DNA from 3 places in the Demequina ureilytica genome. Region 2 is predicted to be linked to each of the others. Evidence: predicted binding sites of a transcription regulator. Region 2 holds the regulator's gene; each other region holds the start of a gene.
The links. The regulator HspR, encoded in region 2, represses chaperone genes until heat shock. The targets are predictions, from matches to a motif close to AAGTTGAGTCNNNNNGACTCAACTT.

Region 1: the regulator HspR is predicted to act here: its motif matches at 7,426-7,450, upstream of ACNI3K_RS06270 (ATP-dependent Clp protease ATP-binding subunit).
Region 3: the regulator HspR is predicted to act here: its motif matches at 7,937-7,961, upstream of ACNI3K_RS05605 (Hsp20/alpha crystallin family protein).

The regions. Positions count from the first base shown of each region.
Region 1 covers NZ_JBLZIE010000001.1:1,358,342-1,368,011, reverse strand. Annotated here, with positions in the region: gene ACNI3K_RS06310 (aldehyde dehydrogenase family protein) at 22-1,449, shown strand; gene ACNI3K_RS06305 (PfkB family carbohydrate kinase) at 1,455-2,957, shown strand; gene ACNI3K_RS06300 (glycosyltransferase) at 2,957-3,844, shown strand; gene ACNI3K_RS06295 (thiol-disulfide oxidoreductase DCC family protein) at 3,854-4,297, shown strand; gene ACNI3K_RS06290 (collagen-like domain-containing protein) at 4,298-5,359, opposite strand; gene ACNI3K_RS06285 (RNA polymerase sigma factor) at 5,394-5,987, opposite strand; tRNA gene ACNI3K_RS06280 (tRNA-Glu) at 6,109-6,181, opposite strand; gene ACNI3K_RS06275 (manganese catalase) at 6,425-7,312, shown strand; gene ACNI3K_RS06270 (ATP-dependent Clp protease ATP-binding subunit) at 7,483-9,636, shown strand.
Region 2 covers NZ_JBLZIE010000001.1:792,049-801,718, forward strand. Annotated here, with positions in the region: gene ACNI3K_RS03560 (ABC transporter permease) at 1-720, opposite strand, end outside; gene ACNI3K_RS03565 (efflux ABC transporter ATPase subunit, DrrA-related) at 717-1,700, opposite strand; gene ACNI3K_RS03570 (heat shock protein transcriptional repressor HspR) at 1,818-2,243, opposite strand; gene ACNI3K_RS03575 (DnaJ C-terminal domain-containing protein) at 2,310-3,278, opposite strand; gene grpE (nucleotide exchange factor GrpE) at 3,310-3,924, opposite strand; gene dnaK (molecular chaperone DnaK) at 3,990-5,873, opposite strand; gene ACNI3K_RS03590 (rhodanese-like domain-containing protein) at 6,090-6,560, shown strand; gene ACNI3K_RS03595 (ABC transporter ATP-binding protein) at 6,715-7,365, opposite strand; gene ACNI3K_RS03600 (ABC transporter permease) at 7,362-9,005, opposite strand; gene ACNI3K_RS03605 (thiamine ABC transporter substrate-binding protein) at 9,025-9,670, opposite strand, start outside.
Region 3 covers NZ_JBLZIE010000001.1:1,224,895-1,234,564, reverse strand. Annotated here, with positions in the region: gene ACNI3K_RS05640 (nucleotidyltransferase family protein) at 1-403, shown strand, start outside; gene ACNI3K_RS05635 (diacylglycerol/lipid kinase family protein) at 411-1,367, opposite strand; gene ACNI3K_RS05630 (allantoate amidohydrolase) at 1,595-2,845, opposite strand; gene pucG ((S)-ureidoglycine--glyoxylate transaminase) at 2,842-4,068, opposite strand; gene ACNI3K_RS05620 (AtzH-like domain-containing protein) at 4,180-5,802, opposite strand; gene ACNI3K_RS05615 (acetamidase/formamidase family protein) at 5,795-6,892, opposite strand; gene ACNI3K_RS05610 (YoaK family protein) at 7,008-7,712, shown strand; gene ACNI3K_RS05605 (Hsp20/alpha crystallin family protein) at 8,015-8,461, shown strand; gene ACNI3K_RS05600 (SDR family NAD(P)-dependent oxidoreductase) at 8,533-9,670, opposite strand, start outside.

The sequences.
Region 1 (9,670 bases), 570 kb from region 2:
GCGGCCGGGTAAGGGACTGGCATGACAACTCTCACAACGGACAACCCGGACCACGGCACCGAGCACACGATTCTCGATCCGCGCGACGGCAGCGTCGTAGGAACCGTGCACGACGACGACGAGTCGCTTGTTCCTCACGTGATCGAGCAGTCACGCAGCGCTCAGCGCGACTGGGCCCGCGTCGAGCCAGCCGAGCGGGGAAACGCCTTAATCGAGCTCGCGCGGATCCTCGAGGCGCACTCCGAGGAGCTCGCCGATCTGAATACCGCAGAAACAGGTCGCAGCCCCATGCTTGCCCGCGCGGGAGTCGACGCCGCCGTCGCGACGCTACGGCAGTACGCCGAGATAGGCCCTCTGCATGCAGGCGGTCGGCTGCGAGGCGACCCGGCTCACATCGACACACAAACGCCAGAGCCGCGCGGCGTGGTGGTAGCGCTCACGCCGTGGAACGACCCCATTGCGATCGCGGCGGGACTCGTGGGCGCCGCGCTCGTCACCGGCAACACCGTGATCCACAAGCCCTCCGAGCGGTGTCCACATCTGGGCCGGCGGTGGGGCGAGCTCGTGTCTCAGGTGCTCCCTCCGCACGTATGCCAGACAGTCACCGGCGGGCCAGTGCTGGGCGACGCCCTCACCCGGGCACCGGGTGCGGACGTGATCGCGCACGTCGGCTCATCGCTCACCGGAGAACGCATCGCTCGTGCTGCGGCTCTCACGGGAGTGCACGTGGTCCGCGAGAACGGGGGCAACGACCCGCTGCTCATCGATGAGGACGTGGACCCCCGCTGGGCCGCTGCTCAGACGGCGCTCGGCGCGCTGATCAACGGCGGCCAACTCTGCACCGCCGTCGAGCGCGTGTTCGTCCATCAGGCCATCGAGGAGCCCTACCTCGACGCGCTCGCTGACGAGGCCGAGGCCTTCGCGCGCGGCGAGATGTGGGGGCCACTGGTCGATGAGCGCTTGCGTGACACGGTCCATGAGCATGTCGCTGATGCTCTCGCAGCCGGGGCGCGCGCACTCACAGGCGCAGAGGTGCCCGAGGGTGCGGGCACGTACTATCCGCCCACGGTCCTCGCCAACTGCGAGCCGAGCATGCGCGTCATGACCGAGGAGACATTTGGGCCCGTCGTTCCGGTCATGGCGGTGCACGACCTCGATCATGCCGTGGCGTTGGCCAATGACGACGAGTACGGCCTGGCGGCGACCATACTCAGCGGCTCCCTTCAGCGGACGCTGACCGCCGCGCATGCACTCGAGTTCGGCACGGTGAAGGTGAACGACGTGTTCGGCGGGGCGCCCGGCGGCTCCGCAGAGCCCCGACGGCGCAGCGGCACCGGGCTTGGATACGGCCCAGGCCTGCTCGAGGAGTTCACTGCCCAGAAGGTGCTGCACGTCGAGCCGCTGCCAGCCACCGGCACGCCCGGCCCGCGCGACACGAGCGGAGCGTGAGGATCATGACTCATACGCCCGCGCGCCCCGTATGGCCCACGGCGGGCAACGACCTTGCAGGAAGGATTCGCCGCCGCGCGCCGCTGGTCACCGTGATCGGCGACCCGATGATGGACGGTTGGGTGACCGGCACCAGCGACAGACTCGCGCGCGAGGCCCCGGCTCCCGTGGTCCGCGTGGGCGCTGAGCAGCGTTCCCCCGGCGGTGCGGCCAACACCGCGCTGAACCTTCGGGCTCTCGGCGCGCGGGTGAGGTTCGTGGGCGTCGCGGGCGACGACGACGCCGGTGCCGCGCTGCGCGCAGCTCTCGAGGACGCGGACATTGACGTCTCCGGCCTCATCCTTGACGCCGGCTCCACCACGGTCGTCAAGGACCGGGTAGTCGCAGGAGGGCAGATCCTGGTCCGACTTGACCGCGGAACCACGCAGGCCAGCGAGTCCATGGCGCGCCGTGTCCGCGAGGCAGCGGCCCGGGCGATCGAAGGCGCCGATGCGATGGTGGTGTGCGACTACGGTGGCGCAGCCATGGGCCCCGTGCGTGCCGGGCTGAAGCGGGCAGGCGCGCGCCCACCGCTCACGGTGGTCGATGCGCATCGACCTGAATCGTGGCGGGCTCTCCGGCCCGACATGGTCACGCCCAACCTTCGCGAAGCCGCGGCGCTGGTGCCCGAACTGGACCGTGAAGGCACGGATCCTGCTGAAGCCGTCAGCCGTGCTGCGCCTCGCCTGCTCGCCGCGATGGGTGCGAGGGCTGCAGTCGTCACGCTCGCCACCCGTGGGGCCATCCTCATCGAATCCGGTCGCCCCGTGCACCGCACTTTCGCGCATGCCGCGCCCGAACAGCACGCCTCGGGCGCAGGAGACACGTTCACCGCGGCCCTCACCGCCGCGCGCGCGACCGGCGTGCCGTGGGTCACCGCCATGGAGGCGGCGCAGTGTGCGGCCGAGGTGGCGGTGTCGCGGCCCGGGACCGCCATCTGCACCTCTGCTGAGCTGAGCGCTCGGATGGCCGGCACGGCTGCGCTATGCGTCACCCCGGAGGAACTCGCTGCGCGACTCCGGGACGAGCGGGCGGCCGGCCGGCGGATCGTGTTCACCAACGGCTGCTTCGACGTGCTCCACCCCGGGCACGCACGCTGCCTCCAACAGGCCTCCGCCCATGGAGATGTGCTGGTCGTCGCCCTCAACGGTGACGAGTCTGTGCGTCGTCTCAAGGGCGACGGCCGACCGGTGAACCCGCTGGCCGACCGCATCGGCGTCGTGGGGGCGCTGCACTACGTCGACTACGTCACGTCCTTCGAAGGCGACACTCCCCTGCCAATGATCGAGAGCCTGCAGCCCGATGTGTTTGTCCGGGGCACCCGGCTCGACGCCCGAGCCCGGATCGAAGCCCGCGCGGTTGAAGGCTTTGGCGGGGAGGTCGTGGTGCTTGACGAGGCTCCTCAGCACTCGACGACCGCAGTGGTCGAACGGATCCGCTCCTCGCCCGCGCCCGCCTCGGAGGCCTGATGCGGGGATCGCGACGGGAGAGCGCCGAGTGGGCGACTTCCCACCCACCGTCCGTCGCGGCAGTCGACGTCCTGATTCCCACCGCAGGACGACGAGCCGAGCTCGCCGCCACGCTCGCGGGGCTCGCGGCGCAGGACGATCCCGGCTTTCGCGTAGTGATCTCGGACCAGTCGCTCGCAGACAGCATCGAGGAGTGCGCTGCCGTGAACCAGATGGTGCGGCTGCTGCGAGCCCAGGGGCGCGAGGTGATCGTGGACCGTCACCTCCCGCGCCGCGGCCTCGCCGAACAGCGCCAGCACCTGCTCAGCATGGCGGTATCCCCGCGTGCGCTGTTCTTGGACGACGACGTTTGGCTCGAGCCTGGGTGCATCGCCCGGATGGCCGATGCGCTCGACACCTTGGGCTGTGGGTTCGTGGGTTCCGCGGTACAGGGTTTGTCATATCTCGACGACGAACGACCGGAACAGCGGCACGCATTCGAGCCGTGGGGCGACGCCGTGGAACCCGAGCGCCTGGGGCCCGACCACCCGGCAATGGCGCGCGTGCATCTGCATTCGGCGGCGAACGTGACTCACCTGGCGGCCGAAGTGACCGTCCCGTCGCGGGGATGGCTCGCCTACAAGGTCGCTTGGGTCGGGGCGTGCGTGATGTTCCGACGAGAGATGCTCGTCACGTGCGGCGGCTTCGACTTCTGGTCCGACCTGCCGCCGGTCCACAGCGGCGAGGATGTCGCCGCCCAGTGGCGCGTCATGGAGCGATACGGCGGAGCGGGCATCCTTCCCAGTGGTGCCGTGCACCTGGAATCCCCCACCACCGTGCCGGTACGCGACGTCGACGTGGCCACCCGCCTCAGAGGCGCCGAGCAGCGCGGGGAGCCGACGACCTAGACTCGCAGCATGTCCCGTCCGATCGTGGTCTTCGATGGCGATTGTGGCCTGTGCAACGGGTTCATCGCGTGGTTGATCCGGCACGACCGCGACCGCCGGTTCCTGATCACCGGTAGCGACGGACCTGTGGGACGCGCGGCGCTCGGGGCCATGGGGCTGCCGCCCGAGATCGCGGCATCGACTCTGGTGGTCGCCACCTGCGATGGAGCTCGGCTTCGGTCCGATGCGGTCGCTGAGGTGGCAGCCGGGCTCGGGTGGCCGTGGCGTGCCGCCGCGTCGATGCGGATCGTTCCGCGCGGACTGCGAGACGGCGTCTACCGCGCCATCGCGTCGCGCCGTCCCCGGCGCCCCGCCATCGACCCCTCGTGCGGCACTCCGCCGCCAGGACTGGTCGGGGAATGGCGTGCCCGTCTTGCCACTCGTGAGGACGTGGCGGCTCTCGTTGCAGCCTGACTAGGGCTTGCCGGCACTCTCCGGCTTGCCACCCTGGCCCGAAGCGCCCGGGGCCTCGGGCGTGCCCTTATCCGCAGGGGGCCCAGCGTTCTCGGGCGTGCCCTCTTCCCCAGGCTCGCCAGTGTCAGCTGGCTTGCCATCATCGGCGGGCTTGTCAGCATCGGCCGGCTGGCCCGCATCTGCCGGCTTGCCAGCGTCGGCCGGCTTGCCAGCGTCGGCCGGCTTGCCAGCGTCCGCCGGCTTGCCACCATCCGCGGGCCTCCCCGCATCGGCGGGCTTGTCAGCATCGGCCGGCTGGCCCGCCTCCGCAGGCTTGCCAGCATCGGCCGGCTTGCCTGCGCCGGCAGGCGGGCCGGTCAGGTCCGTCGCACGGACCTGACCGGTCGCGCCGTCGTGCCCCTCGCTGATCGCACGTGCACGTTCCGCAACACCCTGCCCAAACTCCCTACCTTCGAGCTCGGTCTGTGCCATCCAGGTCAGCATCGCGGCGACCCTCTCGCGCACCTCCACTGATTCCTGAGACCCGGCTGAGGCCACGGCCTCTGCAGCGCTTCTCAGGACATCCGTCGACTCGGGATCCAGCTCGTCCGTCGCCTCCTCGGCATGGGTGAGCGCCCCATCAACATCACCGCGGTCCAGCAGCGCGCTCACCTCATGCAAGCGCTCCCGAGCACCGCCATCGTTGACGCCCACCGCCTCGAGTGCTCGGTCGAGCCCGTAGAACGCGTCGCCAGGAGCGGAGTCGTCCGCCGCTGCGGCCCCGGCGAAGCCCACACCCAGGAGTCCAGCGCCAGCCACAATCGCGGCCAGTCGGCGCGTAAGCACCGCCGTGCGCGCCGGAACGGCCCGCGCTCCGGCGACGCCACCATCGGCCGTCGTCGGAACTGCGCGAGACATGGCGAGAGCCATCCCGGTCACCCGCTCATCTGATGGTGCCGCGTTGGCTGTTGCACGCAACGCCGCAAGCGCTGGGGCGAGCTCGGCCAGGCGGTCATCACGTACCGCACGGCCAGAGAACAGCGCGTCAAGGTCGCGGTCGGAGAACTTGTGTTCGGTAGTCATCTCACCCTGGTCATCGCTCCGCGAGCCCCACACGTTACGCACCATCGCGAGATTCTTCTGCGGGTCTTTCCGAGTGTTGCTGGCCAAGCGCTACTCGGAGGGCGCGAACGGCCCGGTTCTGGAGCACTCGGATGGCGCCCTCGGACTTGTGGAGGACCTGCGCAGTGTCCTTCACCGACATGTCGGCAACCACGCGAAGCATGAGTACTTCGCGCTGGTTTGCCGACAGGCCCCGGATCACCGCACGCAGCTCCATCATCGATAGATCGCTGAGCGCCTCGGACTCGACATCGCCAAGAAAGCGTTCGTCCGCGACAGTGGAGGGGTCGGCACCGTCAGCAATAGCCACGGTGCGGCCGCGAGCCCGCCATGCGTCCTGGATCCGTCGACGCGCAATGGTGAACGCCCACGCGCGGAACCTGTCCTCATCGCCTTCGAAGCGGTGGATGTCGCGGGCGATGTTCAGAAAGGTCTCCGACAGCAGGTCCTCGAGGTCGTCGCCGAGTCCAAATCCCCGTGCATAGCCGTGGAGGGGGCCGTAGAGGTCGCGATAGATCGACTCCCATGCCCAGGTGACTCCTTGGCGCGCCGCGGCGAGAGTCGCGGGGAAGTACTCTCCCAAGGTCATCGCCCCACCACCTCCCTGCACGTTGACTGATCACACGCGGGGGGACGCGGCATGCACTTCAGTGTGCACCCGCTGCACAACAAGAAAAACTCCCCACAACGTGTGTGAGGAGTATTCAGAGTAGCCCCGACGGGATTCGAACCCGCGCTACCGCCGTGAGAGGGCGGCGTGCTAGGCCGCTACACAACGGGGCCCTAGCGGTCCGCCGAACCTGCGGCGAACACGAGACACGATGATAGCGGATGATTCGGCGGTTGTGCTAATCGACGCCAGCCGCCATCTCTCGGTGCGGTGATCACGCCACCGGCGGGCCTGCGGGACTCGTGCGTCGCAGTTGTTCATCCCCTCGCCGCGCGCCAGGCCACCACGAGACATAGCCTGATCGATGAGGGGACAAATGGACGTGAAAGCCGCAATTCGAACGGAGCACGTGACGCATGTACTTTCACCGCCAAGAACTCCAGCATGACTCCACTCCCGAACGGCCCGATGCCGTATACGCCCGCAAGCTGCAGGAGGTGCTGGGGGGCCAGTACGGCGAGATCACCATCGCGATGCAGTACAACTTCCAGGCGTGGAACGCCCACATCCCCGGCAAGTATCGCGACCTCCTCTTTGGCATCGCTGCGGAGGAGTTCGGCCACGTCGAGATGCTCGCCACGATGATCTCGCAGCTGCTCGAGAAGCAGCCGCTCGGCATCACCGATGATGACGTCCAGAGCGACCCCACTATCGCCGCTGTCGTCGGCGGAACCGACGTGCAGGCCGCGATCGTCGCCGGCGCGGGTGCGCGCCCTGTCGACAGCATGGGCAACCCCTGGAGCGGCAGCTACATCACGGCCAGCGGCAACCTGCTTGCCGACTTCACCGCCAATGCTCACGCGGAGATGCAGGGTCGCCTGCAGGCAGCCCGGCTGTTCCACATGACCGACGACTCGGGAGTGCGCGATCTGCTCGGCTTCCTCATCGCGCGCGACACCATGCACCAGAACCAGTGGATCGCCGCCGCCAGAGAGCTGCAGGAGGAGGGACTCGAGGAGATGCCCGTGCCCAGCAACTTCCCGCAGCGCAAGGAGGATCAAGAGGTCTCGTACGAGTACATGAACTTCTCAGACGGAGCTCATGCGTCGGCGGGCAGCTGGGCCAGCGGGCCCGCCCCCGATGGCAACGGCGAGTTCAGCTACCGGAACGCGCCCGCCCCCGGGGATGGAGTGCCGATGCCCTCCCCCACTCGGCCGGATCCTCGCCTGTACGGCACCACCGACCTTCCGAACGCCGTGGAGAAGGCAGAGGGAACGGTGAAGGACAAGTTCAACAAGGAGTAGCCATTACGTAGCTTCCTGAGCGGTCGGGTGGCGGGTGACCTGCGTTTGCCGCAGGCGCCTGCCGCCCCTCCCGCGTCGCGCTGCCCACTTGTCCTTCTCGGAGTCATTATGTAAACTTGAGCGCAGGCGGCTCAACTCTGAGCCACAGCGACAAGACCGGGAGGTTTGCCATGACCGCCACGCCACACACCGAGCAGCACGAGCAGCAACCGAGCGCCCTCGAGCAGTTCGGCCAGGACTTCACCGCGCTCGCGGAATCGGGGGCACTTGACCCCGTCATCGGGCGCGACGAGGAGATTCGCCGCGTCATGCAGGTGCTGACGCGCCGCACCAAGAACAACGCCGTGCTCATCGGCGAGCCCGGAGTGGGCAAGACGGCGATCGTCGAGGGACTTGCCCAGCGCATCGTCGCCGGAGACGTCCCCTCCTCCCTCAAGGATCGACGCGTCATCGAGATCGCTATGAGCTCGGTGGTCGCGGGCGCGGCCTACCGCGGCCAGTTCGAGGAGCGCCTGAAGGCGATCCTCACCGAGGTCGAGCAAGCCGAGGGGCGCATCCTGCTGTTCGTCGACGAGTTGCACACGATCGTGGGGGCAGGCAAGGCGGACGGCAGCGTGGACGCCGGCAACATCCTCAAGCCGATGCTCGCTCGCGGCAAGCTGCGCATGATCGGTGCGACCACGCTGGGCGAGTACCGGGAGCACATCGAGACCGACTCGGCGCTCGAACGGCGCTTCCAGCCCGTCTACGTGGGCGAGCCGTCCATCGAGGACACCGTCGCGATCCTGCGCGGACTGCAGGAGAAGTACGAGGTGCACCACGGCGTGAAGATTACCGACGAGGCGATCGTGGCCTCGGCGCGGTTGTCCGATCGCTATATCTCGGACCGGTTCCTGCCGGACAAGGCTGTCGACCTGATCGACGAGGCGACCAGCGCGCTCAAGATGCAGCTCGACTCGATGCCCATCGAGCTCGACCGTGCGCGACGGCGCATCATGCAGCTCGAGATCGAGCGCACCCAGGTCGCCAAGGACAAGTCACCTGCCGCCCGCGCGCGCCGCGACGAGATCGACGCGGACATCGCGCGACTCAAGGCAGAGTCGGACGAGCTGAACATGCGCTGGGCGCGCGAGAAGGACCTCATCGTCCGCGTCTCCTCCGCGACCGAACGGCTCGAGTCGCTGCGCGGGGATCTGGATCGCGCGGAGCGCTACGGCGAGCTCGAACGGGCGGGCCGCATCCGCTACGGCGAGATCCCGGCGGCGGACAAGGAGATGGCCGATGCGCGGGCTGAGTTGGAGGCGATTCCCACCGAGGAGCGCATGCTCCGTGAGGAGGTGACCGGCGAGGACATCGCCGGCGTCGTCGCGAAGTGGACGGGCGTGCCCGTCGAGAAGCTGCTGACCGACGAGTCTGCCAAGCTCGGCCAGCTCGAGGACCGCTTGCACGAGCGGGTCGTCGGTCAGCACCGCGCCATTGCGAGCGTGGCCGATGCGATTCGACGCGCCCGCGCGGGCCTCGCCGACGAGCACCGACCCATCGGCTCGTTCCTGTTCCTGGGTCCCACCGGCGTGGGTAAGACCGAGCTGGCCCGGGCGCTCGCCGAGCAGCTGTTCGACGACGAGCGGGCGATGATCCGCATCGACATGTCGGAGTACATGGAGAGCCACGCGGTGTCGCGCCTGATCGGCGCTCCCCCCGGCTACGTGGGCTACGACCAGGGCGGACAGCTCACCGAGACCGTGAGGCGCCGCCCGTACAGCATCGTGCTGTTCGACGAGGTGGAGAAGGCGCACCCCGACGTGTGGAACGTGCTGCTCCAGGTGCTCGACGACGGACGCCTCACCGATGGTCGCGGCCGCACGGTCAACTTCACCAACACGATCTTGATCATGACGTCGAACCTCGGCTCCGACATCGTGCTCGGCTGGGATGGTGTTCACCGCGAGGCGCTCGAATCAGACCTGCAGACGGTGCTCCGCGCGGCCTTCCGGCCGGAGTTCCTGAACCGGCTCGACGACGTGGTGATCTTCGACCGGATCGACCCATCAGCGATGGGCGACATCGTCGAGTCCGAGCTCGCGAAGGCGGTCGCGCGAATCGCGACGCAGAAGGACATCGCGCTGACGGTCACGGACGCGCTGCGCGAGTCGCTGGCGCGGGACGGATTCGACCCTGCGTTCGGTGCCCGCCCCTTGCGCCGGCTCATTCAGACCCGCGTGCTGAATGCCCTCGCCAAGGAGATCGTCGACGGCACAGTCGGCGAGGGTGATCAGGTGAGCGCCGATTGGGACGGCGAGCAGGTGGTACTCGAGACGGCCTGATGTGGGGACTCGCCGCCCCGCCGGGCGAGCGCGC
Region 2 (9,670 bases):
TCCGCCCCAGAGTGCCCTGAGCGACTCGATCAGGTGCGTGAGCGGATTCGCGTTGGAGAACGCCTCAAGCCAGCCCGGCATCGTGGAGGGATCGACGAAGGCGCTCGACGCGAACGTGAGGGGGAACAGGGTCATGAACACGATTCCCTGAACCGCTCTCTCGGACCGGGCGATTAGCCCCACGAGCATCGGCGCCCACGCGAGGGACAGCGCGAACACGATGGCGAGCAGGCAGCCTGCGAGGAAGCTGACGAGGTCGGTGGCGATCCGATAGCCGAGCACGTACCCGGTGCCGACCATGATCGCGATGAGCAGCACGTAGCGGACTACGTCCCCGAGCGCAGCCCCGAGCAGCGGAGCGATCCGAGAGATCGGCAGCGAACGAAATCGGTCGAAGATGCCCTTCGCCATGTCGGAGTTCAGCTGGATGCCGATGCCCACAGATGCGAAGGCGATGTTCTGTCCGATGATCCCGGGGATCAGAAAGACGAGGTACTCGCTCGTCGAGCCGGCGATCGCTCCACCAAAGATGTAGGTGAACAGCAGCGTGAACATGATCGGCGACAACGTGACGTCGATCAGGCCCTCTGGAGTGCGCCAGGTCTTGACGAGGGATCGCTTGGCGAGGACCCACGAGTGTCGGAACACATCAATGGGGCCCCGCGGGATGATCTCGACCGCCCGTGTCACGCCCTCAGTTCCCATGCCGCGAGTGGTCATGCCGCCTCCCCGCCGTTGTTCGTGCTGCTTGGTGCTCTTTGGCGCTCGCCCGTGAGAGTGAAGAAGACCTCGTCGAGACTGGGAAGCTGCAGGGACAGCTCCGTCACGCCGATGCCGTCCCCGCGCAGCCGCGTGACCACGTCCGCCAGTGCACCGTCGTCTACGACGGGCACCGAGTACTCACCAGGCCGGTGCTCGTCGATGGGGGCGCCATCCGCCGCCACTGCACTGAGCAGCGCCCGCACCGCGCCCGCGTGGTTCGGATCAGTCGGTCGCACGCGGAGCGTCTGCGAGCCGACCACCCGCTTGAGGTTGTGGGCGGTGTCGTGGGCGATCACCTCGCCGTGGTTGATCACCACAATGTCGTCGGCGAGGGCATCGGCCTCCTCGAGGTACTGGGTGGTGAGCAGCACCGAGGTCCCTTGCGCAACGATGTCCCGCACGACGTCCCACATGTCCTCGCGCTTCGCGGGGTCGAGGCCGGTCGTGGGCTCGTCCAGGAACACGACCTCCGGATGCCCTGTGAGCGATGCGGCAAGGTCGAGGCGCCGCCGCATGCCACCCGAGTAGGTCTTGAGGGTGCGGTCTGCGGCGGCGGTGAGGTCGAACCACTCGAGCAGATCCTTCGCGCGCGACTTCGCGTCGGCGCTGCGCATGTTGAGCAGGGCCGCGATCATCAGCAGGTTCTCCCGGCCGGTCAGCTCCTCGTCCACCGAGGCGTACTGGCCCGTGAGGCCGATGCGCTTGCGGACCTCGGCTGGGTGACGCTCAGCGTCGTAGCCTGCAACCTTTGCGACTCCACCATCCGCGCGCAGCAGCGTCGCGAGGATGCGCACGGCCGTGGTCTTCCCGGCACCGTTCGGCCCCAACACCCCGAGCACCGTTCCGCGAGGCACGGTGAGGTCGATGCCCTTGAGTGCCTTGGTGTCTTTGAAGCTCTTGACGAGCCCTTCAGCCTCCACCGCGTTCTCGATGCTCATAGCGACAGCGTATGAGTGGGGTGCGACATTCGTGTCCGGTGTTCGCTTTGGGCGTCAGTGCCCGTGCGAGGCGTGCGGCGTAGCCGGGTCACACTGAGGCGAGCACCCGGTGATCGCTCAGTCGCGGCTGTCGCGTCCCGTCGAGCGCCACAGCACCAGCGAGCGGCCCTCGTCCTTCCGAGCACGATGCCCGCGCTCGACGATCACGACAGAGCCGGTGGGCCCCGACGCGAAGATTCGGGAACCGGTGTCGGCGCGCGGGCGCAACTTCTCCACCTCGGTCTCCAGGCGGTCGACTCGCTTCTGGAGCGCCAGGATGCGCTTGATGCCCTCGAGGTTGATTCCCTCGTCCTGGCTCATCCGCTGAATCTGGCGCAAGGTGGCCACGTCGCGAAGCGAGTAGCGGCGGCCCCCTCCGGGGCGCCGCCGCGGAATGACGAGTCCCAGGCGGTCGTACTGGCGGAGAGTCTGCGCATGCATGCCTGCGAGTTCGGCGGCGGTAGAGATCAGGAAGACGGGCTCGTCGACTGCTGGCTTGTCCACGGTGCCTCCTTCCTTGGCCGCACCTGAGGTGCGCTCAATCTATCGCCGATGCGCGCATCGGCCGCTCTACTTCGCCGCGTCCCGGTAAAGGTCCTTGCGCGGGTCATCCTTGGCGGTCTCCAGGGCGAACGCCTGCAGTATCTCCTTGGCCTTGCGGCCGAGCTTGCTCGGCACCGCGACCTCGATGGTCGCCAGCAGGTCGCCCACGCCGTCCTTCGCCTGCAGCCCGCGGCCCTTGACCCGCAGGGTCTTTCCGCTGGGTGTGCCAGGCGCGACCTTCACCTTGACGCGGGCACCGTCGAGGGTGGGCACCTCGACGGTCGCGCCCAGCGACGCCTCGTCGAACGTCACGGGCACCTTCACGCGCAGGTTGCGTCCCTCCGCGGTGAACACCGGGTGCTTGGCGACCCGCACCGTGAGGAGCAGGTCGCCTGCGGGGCCACCGCTCTGTCCCGGCCGGCCCTTGCCACGCAGCCGGATCTTCTGGCCGTCGCGGACCCCGACTGGGAGCCGCGTGGTGATGTCCCCGGTCGCAGCGCGCAGCGTGATGGTTGCGCCCTCCGCAGCCTGGCGGAACGAGACCTCGGTCGTGGCCGCGATGTCGGTGCCCTTGACCGGGCCGCGTTGGAAGCCACCGCCGAACAGGTTTCCCAGAATGTCCTCGAAGCCCTGAGCCCGGTACTGCGGGCCACCTGCTCCGCCCGGGCCAGGCTGGCCGCCCCCGCCACCGAACATTCCGGAGAACACGTCCTCGAAGCCGGCCCCGCCCGGTCCTCCTGCCTGGAAACGCGGCCCGCCGCCGCCCATCGTCCGCACAGCGTCGTACTGCTGACGTTGCTTGGGGTCGGAGAGCACGCCGTACGCCTCGCCGACCTCCTTGAAACGGTTCTCCGACACCTTGTCATCGGGATGGCGATCCGGGTGCAGGTCGCGGGCGAGCTTGCGGTACGCCTTTTTGATCTGCTCCTGGCTGGCGTCCTTGGGGACGCCCAGCGCCGAATAGAAGTCCTTGCTGAACCAATCCTGACTCGTCACTGCACGCCTCCTCTCGCCTGTTCTCGGTGGTCTACTCGGGTTGCGCGACGATCACGCGCGCCGCACGCACTACGCGGTCGCCGATTCTGTGGCCGGGCTGCGCCACGTGCTGCACGGTCGGCACCTCGACATCGGTGGATGGCTGAGACATCAGCGCCTCGTGGAGCTGCGGGTCGAACTCCTCGCCGACCTCGCCATAGGAAGACCAACCGAAACGGGCGAGGGCCTCCTCGAGCTTGGCGGCGATGGCCTTGAAGGGGCCCTCATCGAGGTCGCCGTGCTCGCGCGCTCCGGCAATGTCGTCGAGCGCGGGGATCAGCGCCTCGAGCATCTTCGCCGCGGCAACGTCGCCGGCTACCTCGCGGTCGCGGTCCACGCGCTTGCGGTAGTTGACGTACTCCGCCTGCAGCCGCTGCAGGTCGGCCAGGTGAGCGGCAGCCATCTGCTGGGCGCGATCGATGGCATCGGCCGCGTCCTGCTCGTCTTTGTCCGCGTCGCCGTCCTGGCCCTCGTAGCCGGCAGCGGCGTCGTTCACGATTGCCTCGGCCTGGGCCAGCGAGTCGTTGTCCTCGCCGTGCGCGGGCTCGGGGGTCTCGCCTGGGGTCTCGTCTGGGTTCTCGTCGGGCGTCTTGTTGTCATCAGTCATGTGAGCCTCCGTGAGCGGCTGAGGCGACGGATGCGGGTCGCCCCGCATCCGTCGCTCGAGCGTCGCTACTTCTTGTCGTCCTCGTCGTCGACGATCTCGGCGTCCACGACATCGTCGTCGGAGTCGTCAGCGGGCTCCTGGGACTCGCCGGCCGGCGCGCCCTCTGCTCCCTCGGCACCGTCAGCGCCCTCGGCCTGCGAAGCGGCGTACACGGCCTCGCCGATCTTCTGCGACTTCTCGACCAGGATGTCGTGCTTGGCCTTGATGTCCTCGGCGTCGTCGCCCTCGAGCGCCGTCTTGACGTCGGCGATCGCGGTCTTGACCTCCTCGGCGGTCTCGGCCGGAACCTTGTCCTCGTTCTCGGACAGGATCTTCTCGGTCGAGTACGCGAAGGTCTCGGCGTTATTGCGGGTCTCGGCCTCCTCGCGGCGCTTCTTGTCCTCGTCCGCGTGCTCCTCGGCGTCCTTGACCATCTGCTCGATGTCTTCCTTCGACAGGGCCGAGCCGCCGGTCACGGTGATCGACTGTTCCTTGCCGGTGCCGCGGTCCTTGGCTCCTACGTGCACGATGCCGTTGGCGTCGATGTCGAACGTGACCTCGATCTGAGGAACGCCGCGCGGGGCCGGCGCGATGCCGCCCAGCTCGAACGTGCCGAGCATCTTGTTGTCGCGGGCGAACTGGCGCTCGCCTTGGTAGACCTGCACCAACACGGAGGGCTGGTTGTCTTCGGCGGTCGAGAAGACCTCGGAAGACTTGGTGGGGATCGCGGTGTTGCGCTCGATCAGCGTGGTCATGACGCCGCCCTTGGTCTCGATGCCGAGGCTCAGGGGGGTCACATCGATGAGCAGCACGTCCTTGCGCTCGCCGGAGATGACGCCCGCCTGGAGTGCGGCGCCGACGGCGACGACCTCGTCAGGGTTGACGCCCTTGTTGGGCTCCTGACCACCGGTGAGCTCCCTGACGACGTCCGCGACCGCAGGCATGCGGGTCGAGCCGCCGACGAGGACCACGTGGTCGATATCGGAGAGCTTGATGCCCGCGTCCTTGATGACCTGCTCGAACGGAGTCTTGGTGCGCTCGATGAGGTCCTGCGTCATCTGCTGGAACTGTGCGCGGGTGAGGCGGGTGTCCAGGTGGACAGGTCCGTTCTCGCCGATCGACAGGTACTGCAGCGAGATGTTGGTGCTGGTCGCGCTCGACAGCTCCTTCTTGGCCTGTTCGGCGGCCTCGCGGAGACGCTGCACGGCGGACTTGTCCTTGGCCAGGTCGACGCCTTCGCTGTTCTTGACCTCCTTGATGAGGTGGTCGACGATGCGCTGGTCCCAGTCGTCACCGCCGAGGCGGTTGTCACCGGCGGTGGCGCGCACCTGAATGGTGGAGAAGTCGTCCTCGTCCTTGCCCACCTCGAGCAGGGACACGTCGAACGTGCCGCCACCCAGGTCGAACACCAGGATGAGCTCGTCCTCCTTGCCGCGGTCGAGCCCGTAGGCGAGCGCGGCGGCGGTGGGCTCGTTGACGATGCGCTGGACCTTCAGGCCCGCGATCTCGCCGGCGTCCTTGGTGGCCTGGCGCTCGGCGTCGTTGAAGTAGGCCGGGACGGTGATGACGGCCTCGGTGACCTTCTCGCCCAGGTACTCCTCGGCGTCGCGCTTGAGCTTGCCGAGGATGCGCGCCGAGATCTCCTGCGCGTTGTACTTCTTGTCGTCGATCTCAGTGGTCCAGTCGGTGCCCATGTGACGCTTGACGGACGCGATGGTGCGGTCCACGTTGGTGACGGCCTGGCGCTTGGCGATCTCGCCCACCAGCACCTCACCGGTCTTCGAGAACGCGACCACCGACGGGGTGGTGCGGGCGCCCTCGGCGTTGGCGATGACGGTGGGCTCGCCACCCTCCAGAACGGTCACCACGGAGTTGGTGGTTCCCAGGTCGATGCCTACTGCTCGTGACATTGCTGTCCTCCTTCTTCTGCGGCCGAATCAGCCGCGACGTCTGCCGGCCCGTAACTTGAGCCGCCTACGCTCAAGTATCCACGTCGCGAGAGCGGTGTCAAGCCGGAGCGTGCAAAGTTGAGTCGAAGACGCTCAAGTCGCCGCTGCTGGTGAGTGGTGAGCGCGGTGCCACGTCAGGCTCGACTGGCCACCGCGCCCGCGAGTAGCGTGCGAGCCATGACGACTCCCGCCGAGGCCGCAGCCCACTTCGCCGCCAAGCTCGCCTTCGAGACCGATCCGTCGGACGTGCACGCGGCGCTCGAGGCGCGCGAGCCGTCGCTGGTGCTCGTGGACACGCGCGATCAGGTCGCCTGGGACCAGGGCCACGCCCGCGGGGCCCTCCATATCCCCAAGGCGCAGCTCGCTGCGAAGATTCCCGGCGTTGCGGGTCCTGGCAGCCAGATCGTCGTGTACTGCTGGGGTCCTGGGTGCAACGGGGCGACGAGGGCCGGGCTGATCATCAGCGAGCTCGGGTACACGGTCAGGGAGATGATCGGCGGCTTCGAGTACTGGGCGCGCGAGGGCATGCCCGTCGACCGCGTGGTCGAGGTCGAGGGCCGCCGCGTGGACGTGGATGCCACTCAGGCCCCGGACCCGCTCACCGCGCCCGCCGCACGCCTGGGCGAGCGCATCGCCTGCGACTGCTGACCTCGGCCTCCCCTCGCGCCTGACGATCGCACCCATTCGAGCCGAACGGACGGCTCAACTGAGCCGTCACCGCGCGGCGCGTGCGGCGACGGGATGCGCGCGCTCAGTTGATCCGTCCCGTCGGCATGGTGGTGCGGGAGGGAGCGGGCTCGCTCTACAGCAGCCGCCCATCCTCCATCCGCACCACGCGGGTCGCCATGGTCTCGGCCTCGGCCGGATCGTGGGTGACGACCATCGCGGTGGTTCCCACGGCTAGCAGGATGTCGCGCACCTCGGTCGCGAGCCGCGCGCGCAGCCCCGCATCAAGCGAGGACAGCGGCTCGTCCAGTGCGAGCAGCCGCGGCCGGGGCGCGAGGGACCGCGCGAGCGCGACCCGCTGGCGCTGACCGCCGGACAGGTCCGTCACGGGCCGGTCCTCGTAGCCGGTGAGGCCCACCGTCTCGAGCAGCTCTGCGACCCGCTGGGCGCGCTCGTCGCGCGGCGTGCGCTGCATCTCGAGCCCGAACGCCACGTTTCCCGCCACGGTTCGGTGGGGGAACAGCTGACCGTCCTGAAAGATCATTCCGAACTGGCGGCGGTGCACGGGCACGCGCGTGACATCTTCGCCTGCCCAGCGCACCACGCCCGATGCGGGGGGCACGGTCCCGACGACGGCACCAAGGAGGGATGACTTTCCGCATCCCGAGGGTCCGAGCAGCGCGACGATCTCGCCGCGTTCGACGGTCAGCGACACCGAGTCGACCGCTAAGACCGGCGGGCGTCCCGGGTACGTCACGGTCACGTCCCGCACTTCGAGTCCCGTCACAGGTCCGCTCCTACCTGGGTCCTGAGACCCTCAGATGCCATCATGACGGCTGCCGTCATCGCCGCGAGCACCACCGCGGCCGCGAAGGCCATGCCGACGTTCTCGATCCCCGGGCGTCCAAGCAGACGGTAGATCGCCGTCGTGAGCGTGGGATGGTCCGGGCGCGCCACGAAGGTGGTGGCCCCGAATTCGCCGAGCGCGATCGCGAAGCCGAATCCCGTTGCGAGCCCGAAGGGCCGCTTGAGCAGCGGCCAGTCCACCGTGCGCCACGCCTGCCACGGAGAAGCGCCCAGGGTTCCGGCGGCCGCGCGCATCGACGCGGGGATGCCGCGCGCCGCGGGCACCAGCGTGCGTGCCACGAGCGGCAGTGCGACCACGGCCTGTGCGATGGGGACGAGCCACCACGATCCGCGCAGGTCCACGCCCAGCACCGAGCGGTTGAGCGTCAGCAGCATGCCGAGTCCGACCACCACCGCACTGACCCCGAGCGGCAGCATGACGATCGAGTCCAGGGCGGTGGATCGACGGGTGCGCCGCGTGAGCAGGGCCGCCACGATCAGTCCCAGCGAGGTCGCGATGGCGGCGGCCACGGTCGCGGCCACGAGCGAGTTCACGGCCGCCTGCCACATTGGCACCGCCAGCGAGCCCAGTCCGGAGTCGGTCAGTAGGGCCGCGTAGTGGTCCAGGCCGTGGCCGTCCTGAGTCCGGAGCGACCGCTCGACGAGCGCCCACAGGGGGGTCGCGAGCACCGCCGCGAGCACCGTGAGGACGGCGCCGACCGCCCAGCGGTCGCCGCGGCCCGACAGCGGGCGAGTGCCGTCGAGCCGGCGCGTGCCGAGCGAGCGCTCGCGGCGACGGCGCGCCCACTCGGCCCCGCCCAGCGCGAGGGCGACGAACACCAGCTGCAGTACCGACAGCACCGCCGCGGCGCGCAGGTCGAGGAACTGGTTCACCTGCAGATAGATCTCGGTCTCGATGGTGCGCACGCGCGTGCCGCCCAGCACCAGCACCACTCCAAAGGAGGTGGCACAGAACAGGAACACGACGGCCGCGGCGGAGCCGATCGACGGCGCGAGTGCGGGGAGCGTGACGTGAGTGAACGCCTGGCGCCGGTCCGCGCCCAAGGTGCGGGCCGCATCGGCCGTCGACGGATCCAGGCTCGCCCACGTGCCCCCGACCACCCGGATCACCACCGCGACGTTGTAGAACACAAGCGCCGCCGCGATCGCGACGGGCGACTGGTCGAGGCCCAGGCCGCTCAGCGGACCGGAGCGCCCCAGCAGCGCGGTGAAAGCCGCAGCAACCACCACTGTGGGCAGCACGAAGGGCACGGCGGCGACCGCCCGCACCGCCGTCTGGCCGCGCCACCTCAGCCGATACAGCGCGTACGCCCCGGGCACCCCGAGCAGCAGCGCTCCCACCGTGCCCGCCGCCGCGAGAGCGAGGGTGGTAACCGCCGCATCGGCCGTGCGGGAAGACGTGGCCACGTCGAGGACCCCGGCGAGGTCGAAGCCGCCGTCGAAAAGCCCACGGCCCATGACCGCGGCGAGCGGCCACAGGAAGAACAGCCCGAGGAACGCCAAAGGCACAGCGGCGAGCGCCCACCACCCCAAGGAATGGTGGAGCCGCCGTGTGCCCATCGCGGTCCCTTGACCTAGATCAGTCGAGGACGATCTCGGTCCAGGACTCGATCCACGCGTCGCGGTTCTCGGAGATCACCTCGGGGTCCATGGTGTGCGGCTCGTCGGCCAGCGGCGCGTACTCGGCCCACTCCGCGGGCACGTCGACCTGTGAGGAGACGGGGTAGACGTACATGTTCTCGGGCACGCTGGCCTGGAAGTCGTCGGAGAGCATCCAGTCGATGACGGCCTGGCCGGCTTCGGGGTTCTCGGCGCCTTCCAGCACTCCCGCGTACTCCACCTGACGGAAGCACGTGTCGAGCAGCGCGGCCGTGGTGGGCTCACCGTCGATGACCTCGGACGGCGGGGACGAGGCGTAGCTGAGGACCACGGGGTAGTCGCCGCCGTAGTTCGGGGCCGAGAAGTCCACGAAGTAGGTGTCCGACCACGACGACGTGACGCGCACGTCGTTGTCGGCCAGCGCGCGCCAGTAGTCTTCCCAGCCGTCCTCGCCGAACTCCGCGATGGTGGCCAGCAGGAACGCGAGCCCGGGTGAAGAGGTGGCGGGGTTGGTGACGGACAGGATGCCGTTGTACTCGGGGTCGGACAACAGTCCCAGGTTCTCCGGAACCTCGCGACCCGTCTCCTCGAACCATCCGATGTCGTAGTTGAGGCACACGTCGGAG
Region 3 (9,670 bases), 430 kb from region 2:
GGCGCAGGCCGATGCGGCACTCACCTTGGTGCCCCAGGGTGCGTTGCCCGTGGTCGCCACGGACTGGGAGGACGGCCAGTCGGCGTCCCTGCGTGTGGGGCTAGCCGCCGCCGCGACGTCGAGCACCGACGCCGTGCTGCTCACCCTGGTCGACTTGCCCGAACAGACCGCCGCTGCGGGCCGTCGCGTGCTCGACGCGGCCCTCGACGACCCGCGCGGCACTCTGGCCCGCGCCCACTACGACGGCGAGCCCGGCCACCCGGTGCTGATGGGCCGCGACCACTGGGGAGACATTGGTGACACCGTGGTGGGCGACATGGGCGCCAAGGACTATCTGGTGCGCCACCTCACGGTCGCGGTGGACTGCTCGGATCTGGGCGGCGGGGCGGACGTCGACGCCTGACCACTGATCAGGCCTGAGGCGAACGCACGCTGACGGCGGCCGGCTGGACGCTGAAGTTCACACGCTTGCACTCCCCGACCTCGTCGCCGTCCAACTCCAGGACTCGCGGCTTGCCGAGTCTGAGCGTCGCCGACGTGAACTGTCGATTGGTGACGGCGCCGCTGCTCTCCGCCTTGCGCTTGCGGCCGAACAGGCGCTTGATCCCGTTGTCCCACAGCATGGTGCGCAGCGTCTGCAACCAGCCGCTCACACCGTCGGCTCGGAGCACGAGCATGTCGAGCGTGCCGTCCGCGGGGTCCGCGTCGGGCAGGAGCGTCACCCCGCCCTGCAGCATCCCGCAGTTGCCGACGATCAGCGTGTGTGCTCGCTCCCGTGAGGCCTTCCCGCCATCGACTTTGAGGTCCATGTTGATGACCTCGCTCGCGGACAGCGCGCGGCCCAGCGACTCGATGTAGGCCAGCCAGCCCACCTTGTCCTTGAGCCCCTCGGCCGTTTCGATGATCATGTGGGCGTCGATCCCGACGCCCGCCATCACCGTGAACGCGAGCTTCTCGCTGCCGTCCGACCTCGTGATGTCCGCCCAGCCCAGGTCGATGGAGCGGGCCTCGCAGTTCAGGGCTGTCTCCATGGCCTTCGCCGCGTCGTTCAGCGGGATCTCGAGGTTGCGTGCGAGGAGGTTGCCGGTGCCCATGGGGATGATCCCGAGGTCCGCAGATGACTCGACTTCCGCGAGGTACTCCGCGACGGCGCGGACGGTGCCGTCGCCGCCAGCGGCGATCACCAGGTCGACGCCGGCCTCGAGCGCATCCTTGGCCATGCCCCGGCCCGGGTCCTCCACGGTCGTCTCGAACCAGGACACCTGCATCTCCGGGTGCTCAGCGATCGCCGGTGCCAGCTCTTCTTCAAGCTCGGACCGGCTGGTCTTCGACGGGTTCAGGACGATTCCGACGTGCGTTGCACTCACCGCGGGGGCTCCCTTTGTGGATGTGGACTCGGAGCAAAGGTTGCCTTGTCCGTGATCTGCCTCAGAATACGGCACCCCTGGCGCACATCACCGAAGGCCGGACTCGGCATTGGCGAGTGGGGCCCGGGGGCGGACCAGCGCTCTCAAGAGAGCGTCAGTGTGGCCGAGTACCGCTCAACACCATGAGTTCGGCCCAAGGTCATAAACACCGCATCCAGAGTTATGACTTACGAGTTGTACCCCGCCAGTTCCAGCACGGCCCACTCGAACGCGTCCAGCGCGACCTCGACATCGTCCGCGCGCACCGCCTCGTCGCGGTGATGCGAGATGCCGTCCTTGCAGCGGATGAACAACATGGCGTAATCGCACAAGTCCGCGATCGCCATCGCGTCGTGTCCCGCCTTGGACAGCAGGTACATCGGTTCGGCGTCACCGGTGGCGCGGATCCCCGCCTCGACCGCGAGCGCCAGCGACTTCCCCACTTGGGTGGCCCGCGCCGCGTGCATCTCTGACACCTCGAAGGCAAGGTTCCGAGCCGCGGCGGCCTTGCGCGCCGTCTCCTCGATCTCGCGCCACACGTCGTCACGGACAGCATCCGACTCGGCGCGAAGATCCAGAGAGAACTCCACCCGGCCGGGGATGACGTTCATGGCGCCGGGGAAGGCCCGCAGCTTGCCCACGGTGCCCACCGCACCGGCATCGCGCGCGAGCACCTCGACTGCGGACACCACCTCGGAGGCGCCCAGCAGCGCGTCACGGCGACGTCCGTACGGCATGCCGCCCGCGTGCCCGGCCTCACCGATCATCTCGAGCTCGAACCGGCGCGCGCCCATGATGCCGCGCACCACGCCCAGAGCGCGGTCCGCGTCCTGCAGCAGCGGGCCTTGTTCGATGTGCGCCTCGAGGTAGCCGATCACCCGGGAGGGCTCGAGCGCAGCCTCGCCCACACGCGAAGGGTCGAGCCCGAAGGCCCGGAACGCATCCCACATCGTCACGCCGTGAGCGTCCTGCAGGCCCCACCATGAGTCATCCCATGTTCCGGCGACGGCGCACGAGCCCAGCAGAGTGCGCCCAAAGCGCGTGCCCTCCTCGTCCGCGAAGCCCAGCACCTCGACGCCAAAGGGCAGCTCGATGCGGCGCGCACGCAGCCGCCCCACCACCGCGATGGCCATGATCGTCCCCAGCACGCCGTCGTACTTGCCCGCACCCGGCACCGTGTCCAGGTGAGACCCCAGCAAAAGCACTGGCGCATCGGCCGTCGGACCTGCCAAGCTCCCCCGCTGATTGCCGGCAGCGTCCTGCCAAGCCGCGAGGCCCGCATCGGCCATCCACTCGCCCACGGTCCAATTGGTGCGCGCGTGCTCGGGGGTCAGGTAGCTGCGCTCGATGCCGTCGACTGCGGCGGAGATCCCAGCAAGGACGTCGCAACGCGCGAGCACCTCCGCCGCATCATGCGTTGACGCGGGTTCAGCGCTCACGCGGACGCCCCGTAGACCTCGTACGCGGCGTCCACACCAGCACCCGCGGGGGCACGATGCCCGGCCCGGCGGAGCACGGCCTCGAGTGAGGCGAGCGTCTGCAGCACGGCGTCCGCCCGGGCGTTGTAGCCCATGGTGCCCAGGCGCCAGATCTTCCCGTGCAGGGGACCGAACGAGGTGCCGATCTCGATGCCGAAGTCCTCGAGCATTGCGCGGCGCACCTCATCGCCGTTCACCCCGTCGGGGATCTTGACGCCGACGACGTTGGACATCTTGTAGGCGAGCTCTCCGAACGGTTTGAGCCCGAGAGCGGTGGTGCCGTCGAGCATCGCGCGACCGTGGAGCTGATGCCGGGCCCAGGACTCGGGGAGCCCCTCCTGCAGCAGGACCCGAGCGCACTCGCGCGCGCCGAACAGCATGGTCGTCGCCTCGGTGTGGTGGTTGAGCCGGCGCTCGGACCAGTAGTCGAAGATCTGCGCCATGTCCAAGTAGTTGGAGCGGATGGGGTGAGCCGAGACGGGGTCGCCCTCGTCGCGGATGCCCTCCTCGATGGACTTGCGCCCCTCGACCACTGCGGCGGCGCGCTCGGAGAACGTCACGGGCGCGGAGCCCGACGGACCTCCCAGGCACTTCTGTAGACCGGCGGTCGCGACGTCGATGCCCCACTCGTCGACCCGGAACTCGTTGCCGCCCAGGGTCGCCGTGCAGTCCGTGTAGAGCAGCGCGCCGTGCTTCTCGCACAGTTCGCCCAGCCCTTCGAGCGGCTGTGCGACCGTGGTCGAGGTGTCGCCATGGACGATGGCCAGCACCTTGGGGTTCACGTCGGACAGGGCCGCCTCAAGAGACTCCTCCGTGAACACACGGCCCCACTCCGTCTCGATGGTGTGGACCTCGGCGCCCGCCCGGCGGCAGATCTCCGCGAGCAGGTGACCGAACCTCCCGAAGATTGGCACGAGTACGCGGTCCCCGGGCTCGAGCAGCGACACGAGCGCCGCCTCGATGCCGGCGCGCGACGTGCCATCCACCACCATCGTGTGCGGGTTGTCCGTGATGAACACCTGCCGGTAGAGGTCCATGACCTCGTTCATGGTGTCCGTCATCCAGGGGTCGTACTGCCCCACCAACTGAGCCGACATGGCGCGCAGCACGCGCGGATCCGCGTTGATGGGGCCGGGGCCCATGAGGAGCCGCTGCGGCGGATTGATCGACTTAGGGATGATCACCCTGCCATCATGCCAAGTTCGAGGTTACCGGTGGGTTACGTGAATGCGGCCGATGCGCGCATGGGGCTGCGCAGTCACCTCACCTTGCGCTCGATTCAGCCCGCGATACCTCTACCGCAGTGCGTCGACCCATCCCAGCGCGACGTCGATGAGCGCCAGGTCGCTGCCGTGCGGTCCCACGAGGCTGAGTCCCACCGGGCCGCCGTCGAGCTCGAGCAGCGGCACGGACAGCGCGGGCCGTCCAGTGATGCCCGCCACCGCGGTGATCCCGAGCGTCGCCTCGCGCACCTTCTGCAGTCGCTCGGGCGACGCGTCGAGGGGCGGGGCGGCCGAGCTGGTCGACGGCAGCAGCAGGATGGCGTCGCCGAGAGCGGCGTCGATCTTCTCCCGCGCCGCCTGCTTGGCCTCCAGCGCCTCCTCCTCTTCAGCCTCGGTCACCGATGCGGCCCAGGCGAACCTTTCAGCGACGTCGGGCGCGAGCGCGTCCGGGTGCGCCTCGACCCACCCCTGCCACGACCGAGCGGCCTCCGCAGACTGCGTGTAGCGGAAGATGCGGAACAGCTCGGCCGGCCCGGGCATGCTCACCGGCTCGAGCGAGGCGAACACGCCGTGGGCCGCAAGACCATCGATGACGTCTGCAAGCCCTCCGCGCACATCGGCATCGGCGGCCTCAAACAGCGCCGCGGCGACCACCGCGCGGTCGCTGGCGAGCATCCGTTGCGTCCCCGGCGCAAGGGACGCGGCAGCCGCGGCGCGCAGCGTCGCGCCGTCGCGGGCGAGCCATCCCGGGGTGTCGTAGGACGGGGCGAGCGGCAGTGCTCCGGCCAACGAGACGGCGTCATGCGTGGGGCGAAGGCCCCACAGCCCCTGGTAGGAGGCGGGCACCCGGATCGAACCCGCAGTGTCCGTGCCAAGGCCCAGGCTCGCGTGGCCGCTCGCCACCGCCGTGGCGGGGCCAGACGAGGAGCCTCCGGGGATCGTGCCCGGCGCGGCCGGGTTGGGCGGCGTCCCGTACGCGCCGTTCTTGCCCGCGATCGAGTACGCGAACTGATCGGTCTGCGCGATGCCCCGCACCGAGGCGCCGGCGCTGAGCAACGCCGCAACCGCATCCGCCGGCTCGTGCTCGACTGGCGACTCGGCAAGGTAGGCGGGAACTCCGGCACCGACCCGGTAGCCAGGAACCGCAAAGACGTCCTTGACGGCGACCGTCGCTCCGGACAGGGGCCCGTCCGCGGTCGCGGGCACGAGCGGTGACCCGAGCACGCGCCAAATACGAGTGTCCAGGGCTGGCGCAGGCGCGCTCACGTGTGCTGCGGTGATGACCCAGCCGCCGGGCGTCTCACGCTCGTCACCACTGCGCTCCCACAGCTGGGTGACCAGACCACGCCCTCCCGCGTCAGCGACGTTGACGGAAGTCACGTAGGCGTGGGTCTCGGTGATGGGGCGCACCTGGATCTCCGTCACGGTGCGCGCGGGCGCTCCCCCGCGGCCCGTGCGGAATCGGTCGATGTTGGCGCGCCCCACCAGCAGGCCGCCGGAGTCGCCGCGCATCACGTCCGGCCCGTCGGCGAAGTAGGCGCCCAGCCGCTCGACGTCGTCCGCCATCAGCGCTGCCTCGTAGCCCCAGAAGGCGTCCAGCAGCTGCGGCGGCGGCTCGACGCCTTTGGGAAGCTGCAGGATCGCCTGCAGGTCGCGGGCGGCGTCCTGTGCCGGGTGCTCGCTGCGCTCAGTCATCTCGCACCGCCGCGAAGTCGCTCACTCTGATCATGGCGTGTACCCCCTGGACGAGGTCTACCACCTGCGAGATGCGGAAGTCAGTGGCAGCGCTCAGGTACGCGTAGGCCAGGTGCGCCTCCATTCCGTAGCGCGCGCTGAGGATGGCGACCGCCTGCCGCACGCACGCCCGCATTGCCTCGTCGAGATCCGCGTCGAGGCCGGTGGGAATCAAGTAGTCAGCGGACTCACCGAGAGGCCCCGCCAACGCACCGAAGGCCCGCGCCGCCTCGCGCTCCGGCACCACGTCGAACCGGACGGTCGCGCGCAGCGACGCCTCAAGCGCCGTGAGCGCCACTTCGCCATCGCCTTGAGCGAAGTGCGGGTCGCCCAGATATGCCAGAGCACCGGGGACCTGCACGGGCAGGTACAGCCGCGTGCCGGCCACGAGCTCCTTGATGTCGAGATTGCCGCCGTGCGCGCCCGGGGGCACCGAGTGCGCGCGCTCATCCGTGTCGGTCGCGACCCCGATGATCCCCATGAAGGGTGCGAGCGGGAAGCCGGCCACCGGGGGCCCGCCCTCGCGGCCTAGGAGCCATCCCCGCCACTGCCCCGCGGTGTCGCGCCCGAGCTCTGAGAACACGCTGACGCCGTCCGGTCCCACTGGCATCTCGCCAGCCAGGGCACCGCGCCCGTGGCGATTCGAGATCACGCCGTACGGCACGCGCGGAGTGAACTCGAGCAGGTCGACCACGAGCAGGTCGCCCGGCCGCGCTCCGCGCACCTCGATGGGCCCCGTGACCACGTGCGGGCCGTCGTCCGCCGAGCGAGCCCCCGACTCGGCGAACTCGGACGCCTCGGCGAGCACCGCATCGGCGCTCACCCCGTGACCCGCGAAAAACCGAACGGGATCCGATCCTTGATCAGGGAGCAGGCCCTCGTGGGAGAGGGTGTCCACCACCACCGTCGCACCGGGGTCGACCGTGAGCGCCGGAGCATCGCCCCTGGCGGGAAGCCGCCCCCACAGCGCGGTGTCGGTGGAGACAGGCAGATAGGTCGCGCCCTCGGGCACGCCCTCGCCCCTGCGCAGCACGCCGGCGTATTCGCCCATTCTCACGTCTCCTGCCTGGTCGGTGCCCTACTCTTGTTCGAGACTACCGGCGCCCTGGCCAAGGATGGCTCCACCGCGAACTCGGTGCGGGGCTATTCGACACAAGGAGGCCTCCATGCGCGACGCCCTGCGACGAGACGTCGCCCGCACCCACCTCGGGCTCATGCTCGCCCTGACGTTCTCCACCGGAGTCATCGACGCAGTGGGCTACTTGGGGCTCGACCGTGTCTTCACCGGCAACATGACGGGTAACGTCGTGATCCTCGGCATGGCCCTCACTGGCGTCGACGACCTGCCCGTGCTCGGTCCGGTGCTTGCGCTCGTGGGCTTCCTGCTGGGCGCTGCGATAGGCGGGCGCACGCTGCGCACCTTTGACGCCGGGTGGTCGAACAAGACCACCCTGCTGTTCTCCTTCGTTGCCATCGCGCTGATCGCCTCCGCCATCGTCGCGACCATCGAATCCGAGCCGCCGCACCCTCTCGCGTTCTCGATCACTGCCGCGCTCGGGGCAGCCATGGGTCTTCAGGCTGCTGTCGCGCGCCACATCGCCGTCAAGGACATCACCACCGTGGTCGTCACGTCGACCATCACGGGCCTGGCCGCAGACTCGTTCGCGGGCGGAGAGGGCCTGAACTTCTGGAAGCGGCGCATGGGCGCGATCCTGCTCATCGGCGCCGGCGCCTGCGCGGGGGCGCTGCTATTGAACATCCACATCGCCGCCGGCATGCTCGCGAGCGCGCTCATCACCATCGTGGTGACCATCATCGGACACGTGTCCAAGCCGCGGCCGGGCGATCTGGCCGGAGCCACGGGCCTGTAGCGCGCCCGCATCTCGGGGTGCCCGCCACGCGCCACCCCGCCCATACGCCCTTGCCGACAGTGTGAACCAATCGGGGGCCGACACGCGGCGCTACCCCGCATTACCCTCTCTGCGCCTGGCGTGTCTCGACGCTTCTGGTTCTAACTTTCGGGACGGCGGGGCGGCCGCGATCTCCCTCAGCGAACATGCCTTTCCCAGAGTTGCGCGCCCTCGACTCAAGTCTTAACATGAGTGTCATCGGCTCAACTTTGACGCCGACGCCGCCACAGGGGCGGTGACACGACACTTTCAGGAGGTTCACCATGGCACGAGAGGTCACTCGTCAGACGGTCCCGGCGACGGCTCAGTCGCTGTGGCAGGACGACTTCAACCGGATGGTCCGCCAGTTCTTCGGCGACTCCGACGCGTCGCTCGCGGGCGCCTTCAGCCCCGCCCTCGACGTAGAGGAGACCGAGGACGGCTTCACCCTTCACGTCGAGCTGCCGGGCGTGACGCCCGACCAGGTCGACGTCTCGATCGAGGAGAACGTGCTGACCGTTGCGGGCCAGCGCGACTTCTACTCGGACACCAACGCCGACGGCTTCAAGCGCATCGAGCGCCGGTTCGGCCGCTTCCACCGCGCGGTGAGGCTGCCCGACCGCGTGGACCCCGACGGGATCCAGGCGGCGTACCGGGACGGCCTGCTCACCATCACGGTGCCCAAGGCCGAGTCCGCCAAGCCCCGACGGATTCAGGTCGCCACGGCGTAAGCGCGGCGACGCACCAAGGGCCGGGTCCGCCTCCACGGCGGTCCCGGCCCCTTGCTGCGCATCGACGGCCCCTACACCGCCGACCACCCGCCGTCCGAGGGCAGGATCGCGCCGTTGATGTTGTGGGCGTCGTCGGAGAGCAGGAAGGCGATCGAGGCCGCGAGCGACTCCGGCCCCACGGGCGTGGGCATGGCGGCCATGGCCGTGTGAATGCGCGCCCTCCCAAGGGCCGAGTCGAAGCCCGCCTCGATTCCGGTGATGACCGGCCCGGGCGCGACGGCATTGACGCGGATGCCTTGGGGTCCGTACATGAACGCGCTCGACTTGGTGATACCGACGACGGCGTGCTTGGACGCGGTGTACGCGAGCCCCGCCGCGGAGCCTCGCAGCCCCGCCTCCGATGTGACGTTGACGATCGCTCCCGCGTGGGCCTCCAGCATCGCCGGGATCACGGCGCGCGAGAGCTTGAACAGACCGGTCGCGTTGACCGCCATCACGCGATCCCACACCTCGTCGCTGACCTCGTGCAGCGGGGTCATGTTGTCCATGATCCCCGCCACGTTCGCGAGTCCGTCGATCCGGTCTCCGGCCGTGTCCACGATGGCGTCGACGCCCGCCTGCTGGGTGATGTCCGCGAAGACTTTGACGATCTCGGCGTCCGGGTTCTCGGCGATGAGCTCGTCGAGGCCCGGCTCCTTGACGTCCGCCGCGATCACACGACCACCCTCGCGCGCAATGCGGGAGGCGGTCGCGCGGCCAATGCCGGACCCCGCGCCCGTGACAATCACCGTTTTACCCGCAAAGCGGCCCGGCGTGACGACTTCCACGAACTCGGGCAGGTCGATCTCCTCGACTCCGTCGCCGCCCTCGGGGGCCGATGCGCGGGCCGGCTCGGTCACTGCAGGCTCGGCGGACGGGTCGTAGCCCTCCGCCTTCACCACCAGCTGTGCGATCGTCTCCTCGGTGAACTGCCCCTTGCTCATGGGGATCAGACGCTTCATGGCGAAGCCGCGCACGGGCTTCAGCTGCGACTCGTCAGAGCCCGCCTCCGCGAGCATCGCCCGCAGCACGGGCCCGCCCCGGGGGTGGTCCAGCCAGTCCTTGATCTTGGTGTCGCCGCTGAGCCCCGTCGAGCCGGGAGCAGAGGTGACGCCCGGCTCCGTCGCCGGAGCCGGGTCCTTGTCCTGCTTCTTGTCCTGCTTCTTGCCG